3 regions of the Dysgonomonas sp. genome follow, and region 1 is predicted to be linked to each of the others. Evidence: riboswitches for the same ligand, from Rfam matches in the RefSeq annotation. Region 1 holds a riboswitch; each other region holds the start of a gene.
What was found. Region 1 has a riboswitch for cobalamin ahead of PKC55_RS07370 (TonB-dependent receptor plug domain-containing protein). Riboswitches for the same ligand answer to the same signal wherever they lie in the genome.
Positions count from the first base shown of each region.

Region 2: another riboswitch for cobalamin. It lies ahead of PKC55_RS11020 (precorrin-2 C(20)-methyltransferase); the one in region 1 lies ahead of PKC55_RS07370 (TonB-dependent receptor plug domain-containing protein).
Region 3: another riboswitch for cobalamin. It lies ahead of PKC55_RS10960 (TonB-dependent receptor); the one in region 1 lies ahead of PKC55_RS07370 (TonB-dependent receptor plug domain-containing protein).

Region 1 is NZ_DAOKYH010000004.1:135,996-140,290, reverse strand. It holds gene PKC55_RS07385 (hypothetical protein) at 1-642, shown strand, start outside; gene PKC55_RS07380 (hypothetical protein) at 647-892, shown strand; gene PKC55_RS07375 (GntR family transcriptional regulator) at 1,013-1,276, opposite strand; cobalamin riboswitch at 1,519-1,717, shown strand; gene PKC55_RS07370 (TonB-dependent receptor plug domain-containing protein) at 1,835-3,895, shown strand; gene PKC55_RS07365 (sirohydrochlorin cobaltochelatase) at 3,916-4,295, shown strand, end outside.
Region 2 is NZ_DAOKYH010000008.1:61,080-65,374, forward strand. It holds gene PKC55_RS11010 (iron chelate uptake ABC transporter family permease subunit) at 1-234, opposite strand, end outside; gene PKC55_RS11015 (ABC transporter substrate-binding protein) at 235-1,365, opposite strand; gene PKC55_RS11020 (precorrin-2 C(20)-methyltransferase) at 1,371-2,078, opposite strand; cobalamin riboswitch at 2,361-2,562, opposite strand; gene PKC55_RS11025 (RidA family protein) at 2,575-2,979, opposite strand; gene PKC55_RS11030 (DUF6597 domain-containing transcriptional factor) at 3,151-3,945, opposite strand; gene PKC55_RS11035 (TonB-dependent receptor) at 4,076-4,295, opposite strand, start outside.
Region 3 is NZ_DAOKYH010000008.1:43,018-47,312, forward strand. It holds gene PKC55_RS10955 (cobyrinic acid a,c-diamide synthase CobB) at 180-1,481, opposite strand; cobalamin riboswitch at 1,592-1,787, shown strand; gene PKC55_RS10960 (TonB-dependent receptor) at 1,837-4,032, shown strand; gene PKC55_RS10965 (ABC transporter substrate-binding protein) at 4,041-4,295, shown strand, end outside.

The sequences.
Region 1 (4,295 bases):
AATGTTAATATAGAGGGTTTCAAGGTTAATAAAATTAGCAATCCCGATAATCTAGCTGTTAATGGGGAGAGCCGTCTCAGGTTAGCCGATCTGTATATGACTTTTGATAACGAAAAGGGTATAGAGAATATTTTGATTCAAAAAAATGACATTATCGAGTCATCTAATAATTTCGTTTTCCTTATGGCTTACAAGAATGCTGTATCAACAACTGGTTTCATAAGAAACGTATTTGTAAAAGGTAATACAACGCTACAAAGTGAGGCTTTATGTAGGTTTATAAATGGACAGGATTTAGGTTATTTCTTATTTGCGGATAATAACTCTACTACATCGGCTGTTTCAGTCGGGGTTACGCCTCCAAATATGTCTTTGTCTAACAACCTCCCTAAACCATTTCTTAATTATGCGCTACCAACTAGTACACTTGCAGCGGGAGCAACAAAGAGGATAGTACAGGCTGTGACTAATACTTCATTGGGAGACTTTGTAAAAGCATCATTAAGCATCGGGATTGCAAATCTGTCTATAGCTGGTAATGTGCCAAGTAATAATAACGTAGAAGTTTTTATCACAAACACATCAGCGTCACCAATTACGATACCTGATTGTATGCTATTTATTAACGTTGATAAAAGATAGAATAATGAAAGATTTACAAATAACAATTTTAAATAAGGTAGGTATAGATAATGTACTTCATTTCCTAGCTGGAGGTTGGATAGCTTGTATTGCGCCAACTTGGTTTTATGCTTTGATGATTGGGTTTTGCATTGGTTTAATTAAGGAATTATATGATAAGTACATAAAAAAGTCTCAATTTGATTTATACGAATTGTTATCTACTTTTTTTGGTAGTGTTGTAACTGCAATCTATTTATTTACTGTTTAATTAGCGTTTGAATGCTATTTTAATAATTATCTTTGTGCAAATCATGTCTATATTATTTAGATGTGATTTGCTTTTTTTTGTACTTTTTATTTTGAAAAACTGTATTTTTCATTTTCGCGATTATATCTGTATTTTATTTGATACATAAGTTTTCTTTCTTTCCTCTGAGATAATCCAACCCTCATTAATAAGGATATCAAATGCCAGAACAACTGTATTGCGATTAACTGATAATTCAGCAGCCATATGCCGCGTACTAGGCATTGTTTCTCCAGCCTTCAGTACGCCACTCTTAATCGATTCTATTATCAAATCAGCTATCTGTATATAAATGGCCTTATCGCCAGATCTGTTTAATTTGGTATGTAATAGTTTTAAGTTCATCTTTTTGGACTATTCATCTTCTTTTAATTCGAAAGGTAAATATAGTCCAATCAATTTATCTTTTAAGCAGAAATTATATAAAAATAAAAGAATTAAAAGATTCCATTTGTTAATATTGGAAAAGGAAAATATAACCCAAATGAAGCAAATAATTCAATAACCGTTATTTTGAAGCATTAAAATTTCTAAACCGAGAATAAAATACAATCATTATTTTCTTTTTTCATTAAAAAACATTTATTTACATTTGTGCCAGATTTGGTAATCAGTATATTTCATATCCTGATGAAAGGGAACTCGGTGAAAATCCGGGGCTGTACCTGCAGCTGTAATTCCTCGCGTTATATCGGTTAATATTCTATGCCACTGTTCTTTTTGCTAGAATGGGAAGGCTTTTAACCGGAGGAGAGCCAGAAGACCTGCCAAAAGACAAATAAACACCAAGCTTCCAGGGATAGGAGTGGTTGTGGATACTTTATGTATACATTGCTATTTTATTAATTTTCAGGAAACTCGATGTTTTATTTTATTAATTTTTAAAGAATTATAAAATAAGATATGAGGTATTATTTATTATTGACAGCTGTATTTCTTTGCTGTCAATTGCTAATTGCACAAATTGCCGATACGACTCGGCATGTTGTAAAATTTGTTTCTCTAAAAGAAGTTGTTGTTACCGGTACTGGTACTGAACATTACATTAAAGATGCGCCTGTACAAACTGAAGTGATTTCAGGAGGAGCTTTAAAGGAATATGCGGGGCGTGATATTGAGGATGTATTGGGAGGCTTGTCTTCTTCTATTACTTTTAACCGGAGTGACATGGGGAGTAATATTCAACTCAATGGTCTGAAGAATGATTACATACTTATTCTTATAGACGGAAAAAGGCTAAATGGAGACATTGGCGGGCAAAACGATTTAAGCCGTATCAATATGAACAATATTGAGAGGATCGAGATTGTAAAAGGAGCAGTTTCTTCATTATATGGTTCAGATGCAATCGGTGGTGTTATAAATTTCATAACTAAAAAGAACAAAGATAAACTCAGTATTTCTAATACTTCCCGCATAGGCAAATATGGAGATCTAGATCAAAGTAATATTTTTGCATTAAAGCATAAAAGGTGGAGTTCGAATACTTCATTTTCTTTGAGTCATACTGATGGTTGGCAGAATACAACTCAAGAATGGTATAGAGGCAAACTCTATGAAAACAGTGTTACAAAAACAGTAAATCGCTCTACGGATTATACTATTTCACAAGATTTATCGTATCAGGTATCTGATAAACTCACATTAAATACGAGTGCTTCTTTTTATGAAAAATGGACTTATCGTCCTACGGGTATTCCTCAGTGGCGGTTGTATGACTTTTATTATAGGAATCAGTCCTATAGTACAGGAGGAAAATACAATATGCAAAATAAAGATTACCTTACATTTGACTTATCATTTGACAAATACGATTATTTTTATGACTATACAAGTCGTGAATACACAGACTATTTTGATGAGAACGGAGACCGTATTGTTTACTATTCAGGAGATCGCATCCTTCAAACATCCCAACGGCGTGTATTGGGTAATTTGAAAGGTGTATTTTACCTAGATGAACAAAATACATTAAACACAGGAATCGAATATATTGGGGATCGGCTGGTATCACCTTATCGTCTTGAAGGAAATAAAGCTGCAGCTTACTCTGTATCGGCATATGCTCAGGATGAATGGAATGTGACAGATCGATTTAATATAACAGCAGGAATCCGATTCGGACAACACTGGGAATTTGGCCAAACATTCACACCTAAAGTTTCGGCTTTGTACAAGTTTCATAACTTTAATTTTCGAGGAACATATTCTAATGGGTTTAAGGCTCCCACTATAAAGGAGTTGTATTATCACTATTATGCTACCATAATGAGTAAATACAAAGCTTATTATGGAAATATCAATCTAAAAGCTCAAAAGTCGGATTATTATGCATTAAATATCGAATATCATTTACCTCGTTTTAATGCAAGTGTAACCGCCTATCATAATAATATAAGGAATATGATTTCTCTTCAGACAATAGAAACTTCTTATGAAGACAAACTACAGTTGGTGGAGGAAACCATGAAATACGTTAATCTGGCAAAAGGGCGGATTTATGGTATGGATTTCACTTTTGACGCCGAATTGCCAATGAATATAAAAATAGGAGGGGGGTATAGTTATCTGGATGCTAAAGGTCAACGTACAGATGATGAAACGGCAAACGATTACATGAAATATGTATATATAAACGGCACTTCACGACATAATGCAAACATTCGTATTTCATGGTTTAAACCGTGGCAGAAATATAAATTAGGACTTAGTCTGAATGGACGTTACCAATCAAAACGCTATTATACAACAGACGGAGATACAATGGGCTATCAGATTTGGAGAGTCAACACATCGCATTCTTTTCTTGATTCTAAAAAAATAAAATTAGATATCAATATCGGAGTAGATAACATATTCAATTATGTCGATCGGAGTCCTTTCGGACATAATAGAGGGACAACGTCCCCCGGTCGGAATTTCTACACTTCTATTATCGTAAAATTTCAAAATCCAAACAAATAATTATTTTAAAACTATTTATTATGAACAAATTCTTAAAGAATCTTCTAACATTTTCCATGATCCTTTCTATAGGATTTTTCAGCGCTTGTTCAAATGATAACGAGGATGAGAAAGACGATAGAAATGCTGTTGTAATCAATAAAAAGAACGAAACAGCCTTACTCCTTTGCTCTTTCGGTAGTACTTACGAACAGCCTCAAGCTACTTATGATCAAATTATAAAAGATTATCAGGCAGCCTTTCCTAATACAGACATCTATATGTCATTTACATCTCGTACTATAATTTCTCGTGTGTATGCGCAGATTGGTAAAGCTTATTCTCAACCCGATCTATGGCTAAGCGCAATCGGTAAAGCAGGTTATAAAAATGTATATATACAATCACTACATATTATTCC
Region 2 (4,295 bases), on a different contig from region 1:
CATCTGTAATCCACTAATAGATAGTCCGGCGCCAGCTACTAAGGCTGTAATAGTTTGAGGAAAACGAGATTTCCAGATAATATTCTCCCAGATTATAGACTCTTCCTTTATTCCGAATAGAATATTCCAAACTGAACCTACCGGTATGGAAATTGTGCCCAATACCAGATTCAGAATGAAGAAAACGAGTATAGAGGTAGAAATTAGTGCAAAAACTATCAGGGGACGTTTCATTTATTTAAGTAATTCGTAATAAACAGGAACATATTCGGGTAACAATGACGGATGAAATATTTTTATCAAATCGGCTAAAACAACTTCGGGCTCTACAGGAGTATTTTCATAGAAAGGTTTCTCTCGCAGATTACAATATATAAGCTTTTTATCCTTAAAAGCTTTAAAATCTGCATACCGAGCATCACTTTGTTTCAAAGCATCGTAAGTGAATGTTCCATCGTGGCTATTCACCATCCGCCAGTAATCAGTATTTGCCCCCTGCGAATAAACAGTCTCGAAATCGACATAAAAACCTCCGGATTCGTTATCATTTTTCATAAAATAATCGGCTCCTGCATCTCTGAATAGTTGTGCCAGATAGCTGTTTCCTCCAACTACATACCAGTTACCCGAATGTAATTCACCGCTCAACACTGTGGGACGTTCCGAAACAGAAGCAGACAATGCTTTTAATTTATTATACTTGTTTTCTATATCGTCAAACTGTTTATTGGCTTGTTCTTCTATTCCTAATAGCATAGCAATGAACTTAATCCATTCAGCCTGTCCCAAAGGAGAACTTTCTTTATATCCTAAAAAACTAATTAATGGTATATCCAGGTTTCGAATCGCATCGTATCCCCCTTTTTTGAATGGTGAAACAAGTATAATATCCGGATTTAGGGCGAGAATTGCCTCATTATCAAATTCACCTTCTATACCAATTTTACTGGTCTTGCCTTCTTTGAGCTGTCTATTCATCTGTTCATTAAAAAGAAAGCGAGTGCTAGTTATCCCTACAACCTTATCCAATGCATTGAGCTTAATAAAGTTTGATAGTTGCAGTGTGGTCATGCAAATTACACTGCGGACAGGTATTTCTATTATCTGATAATCAGTAGGTATGCCCTCTTTGTTGCTCCCTCTATTGACCAGAGCATATTTGTAATGCATATCGCTCTCCCCGGATGGATCGGTTATATCAACTAATTTATAGTTTTCGGAGCTAGTCACTTTGAAGCCTTTGGCATATTTAATATTCATAGAATCTGCAGTGTTCCGCTCTCCGATAGTTTTTGCATTCTTATTTTGATTACAGCCCGAAAATGCAATAACCAGAGTAAATAAGATAAAAAGTAGTTTCTTCATTCAGATTATTCTTTTGTAATTATTAATAGTGAGAAATAAGGAAATTTACGATCTATTATTTCATGTATATCCTGCGTATAGAATTCTTTTTCTTTAATTCCTACATTCTCAAAATAATGTATTTTTGTTTTTTCTATTAAAGATATTGTCTGCTTTATAGCCTGTTCCGATTGAGAAGGTTTCATTATCACGATAGAGTTTCCGGTTTCTATTCTTTTATTTAAATCATTAGATGATATTATCCCGGGAATGATATGTAATTCTTCTTCTTGTTTGGCTATATGGATATTGGCAAGAGCTGCACAGGCAATAAACGCCGGGATGCCGGCAATACGTTCTGTTGGAATATTTTTTGATATAAGATTATCTGATATATAATGAGTTGAAGAGTAAAATCCTGCATCTCCTTCTGCTACTACAACTATTTTTAATCTTTTCTCATAATGCTTTTCTATAAGCTCAGCAACTTCCTTATAACAGAGTATAGCCTGCGATCGGTCTTTACTCATAGGTACATCAAAAAGAGAAATAACAGAATCATTAATATTCAGTTCCAATAAAATATCACGGCTACGAGATAACATATTTCCGACTGGTGAAACAGTCGAGGGGCAGAGAATAATATCTGCTTGTTGCAAAGCTTTTAAGGCTTTTAGGCTTATAAGTTCGGCATCACCTGGCCCAAGAGATACAAATGTAACGAAATCAGACATATTTATTTTTAATTATTATAGTTGCAATCTGCTTAATTCAACAAAAGGTAAGCAACTGAATACCTGTAGTAGTTACAATAAATATGTTTAGAGATACGGATTTTGTATGTTCGTATATTCCGCAGCATACCAATACTGCCTTCAAAAATATGTAATGCCTCATATCTTATTTTATTATTGTAAAAAACTAATAAAATAAAACAACGAGTTTCCTGAAAATTAATAAAATAGCAATGAATACAAAATGTATTGCACAACCACTCCTATCCCTGGAAGCTTGGTGTTTATTTGTCAGATCTGGCAGGTCTTCTGGCTATCCTCCGGTTAAAAGCCTTCCCATTTCTTTCGAAACAGTGGCATGGAATTTTCAACCGATTTTATGAGAAATTACAGCTGCAGGTACAGCCCCGGATTCACACCGGGTTCCCTTTTATTACAACTTCACGATTTTGAAATTGCAATACCGAAATCTGACTGCAAAGGTATTAATATTTTTTTATTTTGAAGCCCAAATTTCAACTTCAATTTTAAGCTCTGGTAAACCCAATGCCTTCACATAAGCAATAGTCATAGATGGGTATATTGTACCAAATAAATTTCCCCATCTTGCGTCAAAAAAATCCCAATCAATATCTTCTGTAGCCCAGATATTGACTTTTATAACATCGTCGGAAGTTAAATTCTGACTTTCCAGAATTTGTTCAATATTCCTAAAAGTATTGTATACCTGTTCATTCATACTATCAGGAATAACTCCATAATTATCAGTTCCAATCTGTCCGGAGAAAGTGTATAGAGTTGAATTTTTAGGAATTATAGTCACATGTGAATATTTTCCAACAGGCTTTGAAATATTTTCAGGATTTAATCTGACGACTCTTTTGATTTTATCACTATTCATTTCAATTTTTCTTTAAATAAACAATCCTAATACCAAAGCGGTATTTCTTTTGTAATGCAAAAGTATAGGTAGTGTATTATTTGAAATTGGATAAAACCGACAACTCTCAGAAAAAGAAATACAATAGTTCTCGTAAATTGAATTGTAGAAAGAATACATCGCTAGCAAATTCTAGATAAGCCATTGAGGAAAGTTAGCTAAATACTCTTTTGAGTTTAGTATGAAGTTTCTAGGATTAGTTCCTGTAAATTCTTTAAATTCTCTGTTATAGTGCGATTGATCAAAATAATCATATTGATAAGCAAGTTCTGTAAAATTTTCAAAATTTGTCTGACGCAAACAATTTAAACCGTCTTGAAAACGCATAATCCGTGAAAATATCTTTGGTGATAATCCAACAGACTGTTTTATAATTCTTTCTAATGTTCGCTCCGACAAATTCATTTCTAATTGGATTTCTTTAAGAGTTTTTCCATTTTGTAATAATGTCGAAGCATGCACCAACTTTTTATGATTATTTTTGACTCTTTCTATTTGCTTAAGGAAGAAAGAAGAGATTAGGCTTATTTTTTCTTCTAAAGAAATTGCGTTAACAAGTTGCTCAAGAATAGCATCCCTCACAATGTCTTCAAGTGAAATATTTTGATGATTTAACTCAAAAGCATCTAATCCAAAAATTGTTTTTAAAGCTGTTGGTTGCAAATATACGCCAATAACGCTAAAGTATCCACTAACTGTATGTTCCGTATATTTAGAATATTGCCCATATAAATACAATTGAGGTAACGCATGTCCCTTTTTATCAAAAAACAAGTTTGGTTCTTGTTGGAATATTAATGCCGGTAGTCCATCCGGGATAATCTTAAAACATTTATCACTAGAATTATTCTTAAAGTCCTCCAATATCCAAAAATATTGGATGTAATCTTGTAGAGCCTTTATTGGAATAATTTTTTTATAAAACATTTATCTTTATATATGTAAAATAGATAATCTAAAATATGAGTGAATGTTGCACAATACATATCAATGCAAAGAGAAGGCTATTTTATATTACAAAGATAAATCTTTTAAAATGAATTAATCTTACTAATTTTTAGAATTCAAATGTCACTCCAATGGTAGGGATTATAGATGCACTCGAACGTTTCAAGTTTTTCATCTCGTAACGTTGTTCTTCTATCGGTGCTTGTGGATTTATGATATTTCCCGTACTTACAATTACATCTTGTCTTCTGAACGAACTTCGTGTTACATTCTGTAAATCGAGGTAAAGGCCAAGCATATACTTCTTCAGATAAAAAATTTTATCTACT
Region 3 (4,295 bases), on a different contig from region 1:
TAAAGGTAATAAGTAAATATAATTTCTTGATGATATATTCTCAGATTATAACTTTCTATAACGGTTTATGCAATAGAACTGATAAAAAAACTTATATATCGATACATATGATAAACTATGTTATTATGAGTTGTAACCAATCATCAGAGTTGGTGCACTTGATACAAACTACACTTTTATCACTTAAATAAATGTAACAAATCCTCCATCTCAGCCCAATATATATGAGTATATCCTGCAATTACATTTTTGTAGCGTAATAGCTTTGTATCCACTGGAACCTCCTTTGCATTATACTGCTGTGTTATACTTTCCATGTTATTTTCAATATGTGAATAATGAAATTCGTGTCCTCTAACAGCTATACAATTATATTCAAATTGACGGTATCCTAATTTAAGTTTCATGTTTTCCATTGAAGCCTTTTGCTTGAAAATATCTACCATTGGATATTCTATCCCATCCTTATCTGCGATAGATGAAGACAGATACATCATTCCACCACATTCTGCAAGAATATTACCTCCATTTTCCGCATAATCCATAATAGCCTTATGTAGCAGTTTATTTTCGCTTAGCTGTTTTGCATATAATTCAGGATATCCTCCCGGGAAATAAACAAAATCTGACTTTGGCAAATATTTGTCTGTTAAAGGACTAAAGAAGGTCACCTCTCCTATTTTTCTTAAATATTCTATATTTTCATGATACATAAAATTGAAGGCTTCGTCGGCTGCAACTGCTATTTTCAGATCCCGAGAAGCATGTTCGTTAATTTGCTGCGGTTCTGAATTTCCTAACTCAACTTGCGTATGTGATAACAATATATCAATATCAATATGTTTTTCCACAATTGATGCGGCAATATTAGCAAAGTCATCTAAAAGAAAATCTTGATCGATACTTAATCCTAAATGACGTGAAGGCACACTGAGATTTTCATTTTTAGGCAGATAACCTAGTGGAACTATACCAACATCGTGGCAAGCATCCGAGAGAAATTTATAATGGCTTTCGGATCCTACATAGTTAAAAATTACTCCTATAACATTTATCTTTTCATAAAACTTTTTGAATCCATACAATAATGGAGCTGCTGAATATGCCATAGATTTGGCATTTATAACCATAACAACAGGGATATCCAATAATCCTGCAATTTCGGCACTACTTCCTTTCATTTTGTTATATCCGTCAAATAGCCCCATCACTCCTTCAGTAATGCAAGCATCACTTCCTGATGCGTATTTTGAGTACAGATATCTGACGTGATTCTCTGATGATAAGAATAAATCCAGATTGACAGATTTATTGCCAGAAGCCATATCGTGATATTTCGTATCTATATAATCAGGTCCGCACTTAAATGGTTGTACCTTAAGACCTCTATTCTTTAATGCTCTTAATAAGCCTAAAGTAACTGTTGTTTTTCCTGAACCTGAGCTTGGCGCAGCTATGAGAAAACTGGAAATCACTTTCATGAGTAATCTGGTTTTATTTTCAGCAAAAGTATAAAAAGCCATCAATGAAATGAATTTTACCAAGAAAATATATTTTTTAAGAATTCTTTTTAATCCTATTTTTTTTCAATTACCTTTGAAGCCGCTTAGGTGATGTATTCAGACATTCGTCTGTTGCATAAAAGGGAATTCGGTCAGAATCCGAAACAGTGCCCGCTACTGTGAATTCCATAAAATTTTGAGTATCACCACTGCCACTGTCACAATGATGGGAAGGCCTCTCAAAATGGAACAAGTCAGGAAACCTGCCTAGCATAAATTAATAGATATTCCCGGGGTCAGGAATATAATTAACTAACATTATACTTCTTTTTTAATGAAACTAAGAATTATGCTAACAGCATTGCTATGCTGTATTGCAAGTATTTCGTTCGCTCAGTTGAGCTTGCGCGGAAGAGTCGTTGATGAAAATGAAAAGCCGATCGCTGGTGCCAGCGTATGGATTGAGTACACAACCATTGGAACATCCACAGATTTGAAGGGTGAGTTTAGTCTTGAAAAAATCCCGGAAGGTAATAATCTTCTAAGAATTAGTGCACTGGATTATAATGGAGCTCGTGAGACAATAAACAGATCTAATGACAACATCCTTATTCGGATGAAACATTCTCCTCTTAAACTGAATGAAGTAGTAGTAACAGGTACCGGCACAATCAACAAACTTAAAAGCTCACCCGTTGCAATAGATGTTATTTCTCAGAGAGAACTCCAAAACACGAATATTCCTACATTCGAAAACGCTATGATTGCTCTGAATCCTTCCATGTCATTTACTCCTAATGCAATGGGATCGTACATGCAACTGAATGGATTAAGCAATAGATATATACTTGTGTTAGTTGATGGTAAAAAACTTGGTGGCGATGTCGGAGGTAACGTAGACTTAAACCGCATTGATATGGGAAATATCAAGCGGATAGAAGTTCTGAAAGGAGCTGCTTCTTCTTTGTATGGTTCGGATGCAATAGCGGGAGTTATTAATATTATAACCAATAAACCAAAAGACTTAGTGAATTTTTCAACCGAGACACGCTTCTCAGAGTATGGACAATTTACTCAAAATGCTAACCTATATCTGAATGTAGGGGGCTTCTCTTCGTCTACTTCTTTTCAGCGGAATCAGGCTGACGGATGGCAACTAAATAAAAAGGAAATAATAAACGATAAAGAAATAGATACGGATAAACAAGCTATGTTACGCTTCTATTCCGATGTTTTTAGCCAACGTTTTGGTTATAAGGCGACAAAAGAATTGAGCATGTATGTAGAGGGAAGCCTTTTCGACAAAAAATTTAAACGCCCCGTAAGTGCTTATGGGTTCGATATGAAATACGTCGACTATTCGTTTGGTGCCGGTGCAAAGTATTTACTGAAAAATAATGGTTTGATTACATTAGACTGGAATACCGACCGTTTCGAATATTTTAAAGCTTACCTGAAAGAAACCAAAGACAAAAACGGTGTCACATTTATGCCCGGAGATGAAGAATTTGTGAGAAGGCAGAAGTACAATAATATAAATCTGAAAGGTACATTCAACGCCGGAAAGTTCAATAAAGTAACTGTCGGTTCGGAGTACAAGGTAGACAACCTATATGCTCCGGCAGATAGCATCGGAGGTTCCAGAAATGTTTATACATTGGCTTTTTATGCTCAGGATGAAATAAATCTTTTCGGAAAGCTGAATATTGTTCCCGGAGTCAGATATATATATAATGAAACCTTCAAAAACAGGGTTACACCTAAAGTCAGCGCAATGTATACTCTTCATGATTTCAATTTCAGAGTATCATATGCTACAGGTTTCAAAACTCCTGAATTGAAGCAGCTATTCATGAAAACTGAAGTTACGAGCAAAGGTAAAACCACTTTAAGTGTAGGGAATAAAGATCTGAAGCCTGAAAGTTCAAACTATTACTCTGTCAATGCTGAATATATAAAAGATTTCCTTTCATTGACTGTTACAGGCTATATTAACAATCTGAAAAATAAGATCGATACATATGAAATCGAATTAACACCCGAAGAAATAGCTGAAGGATATAATAAGAAATCATCGTATCATAATATCGGAAGATCTCGTATTCAAGGCGTAGACTTTACTTTTAATTCATACCTTGGTTATAACCTTACTTTAGGAGGAGGGTATAGTTATGTGAATGCCAAAGACCTCGATACAGGAAAGCGTCTTCAACGTATAAGTCGTCATACAGGAAATGTTAACCTGAATTGGTTTAAAGATTTCGGGTTATTCAAGTCAAATTTTAATTTAAACGGACGCCTGCAAAGCCGTAGATATTATGACGATGGTGATGATGCACGTGCTTATCAATTGTGGAACTTTGCTACACGTCATACATTCAAGAGTATAAATGGCCTTGTATTTGAACCGGGTTTAGGTATTGAAAATATCTTTGACTTTGTAGATGATAAACCTTTCAACCGCAATTATGCGACTTTATCTCCCGGACGTACATTTTATGCCAGCCTGAAAATTAAGTTTAGTAAGTAAGACTGTTTATGAAATCTTCAAACTTATTATATCTCTTTGTTTTCTGCTCAACTCTTTATTCCTGTTCTTCGATCGGGAATAAGGAGAATGAAAATGTTGAAAAATATCAGCTAAGACATGCTCGTGGATTCAATGTAGAACAATATGAAGATTACAAATTGGTAACCGTACGTGACCCTTGGGATACTGTGCGCACTCTCTATCGATATATATTAATTGATCGTGATAAAGAAATTCCGAAGAACCTGCCTGAAGGAACTATA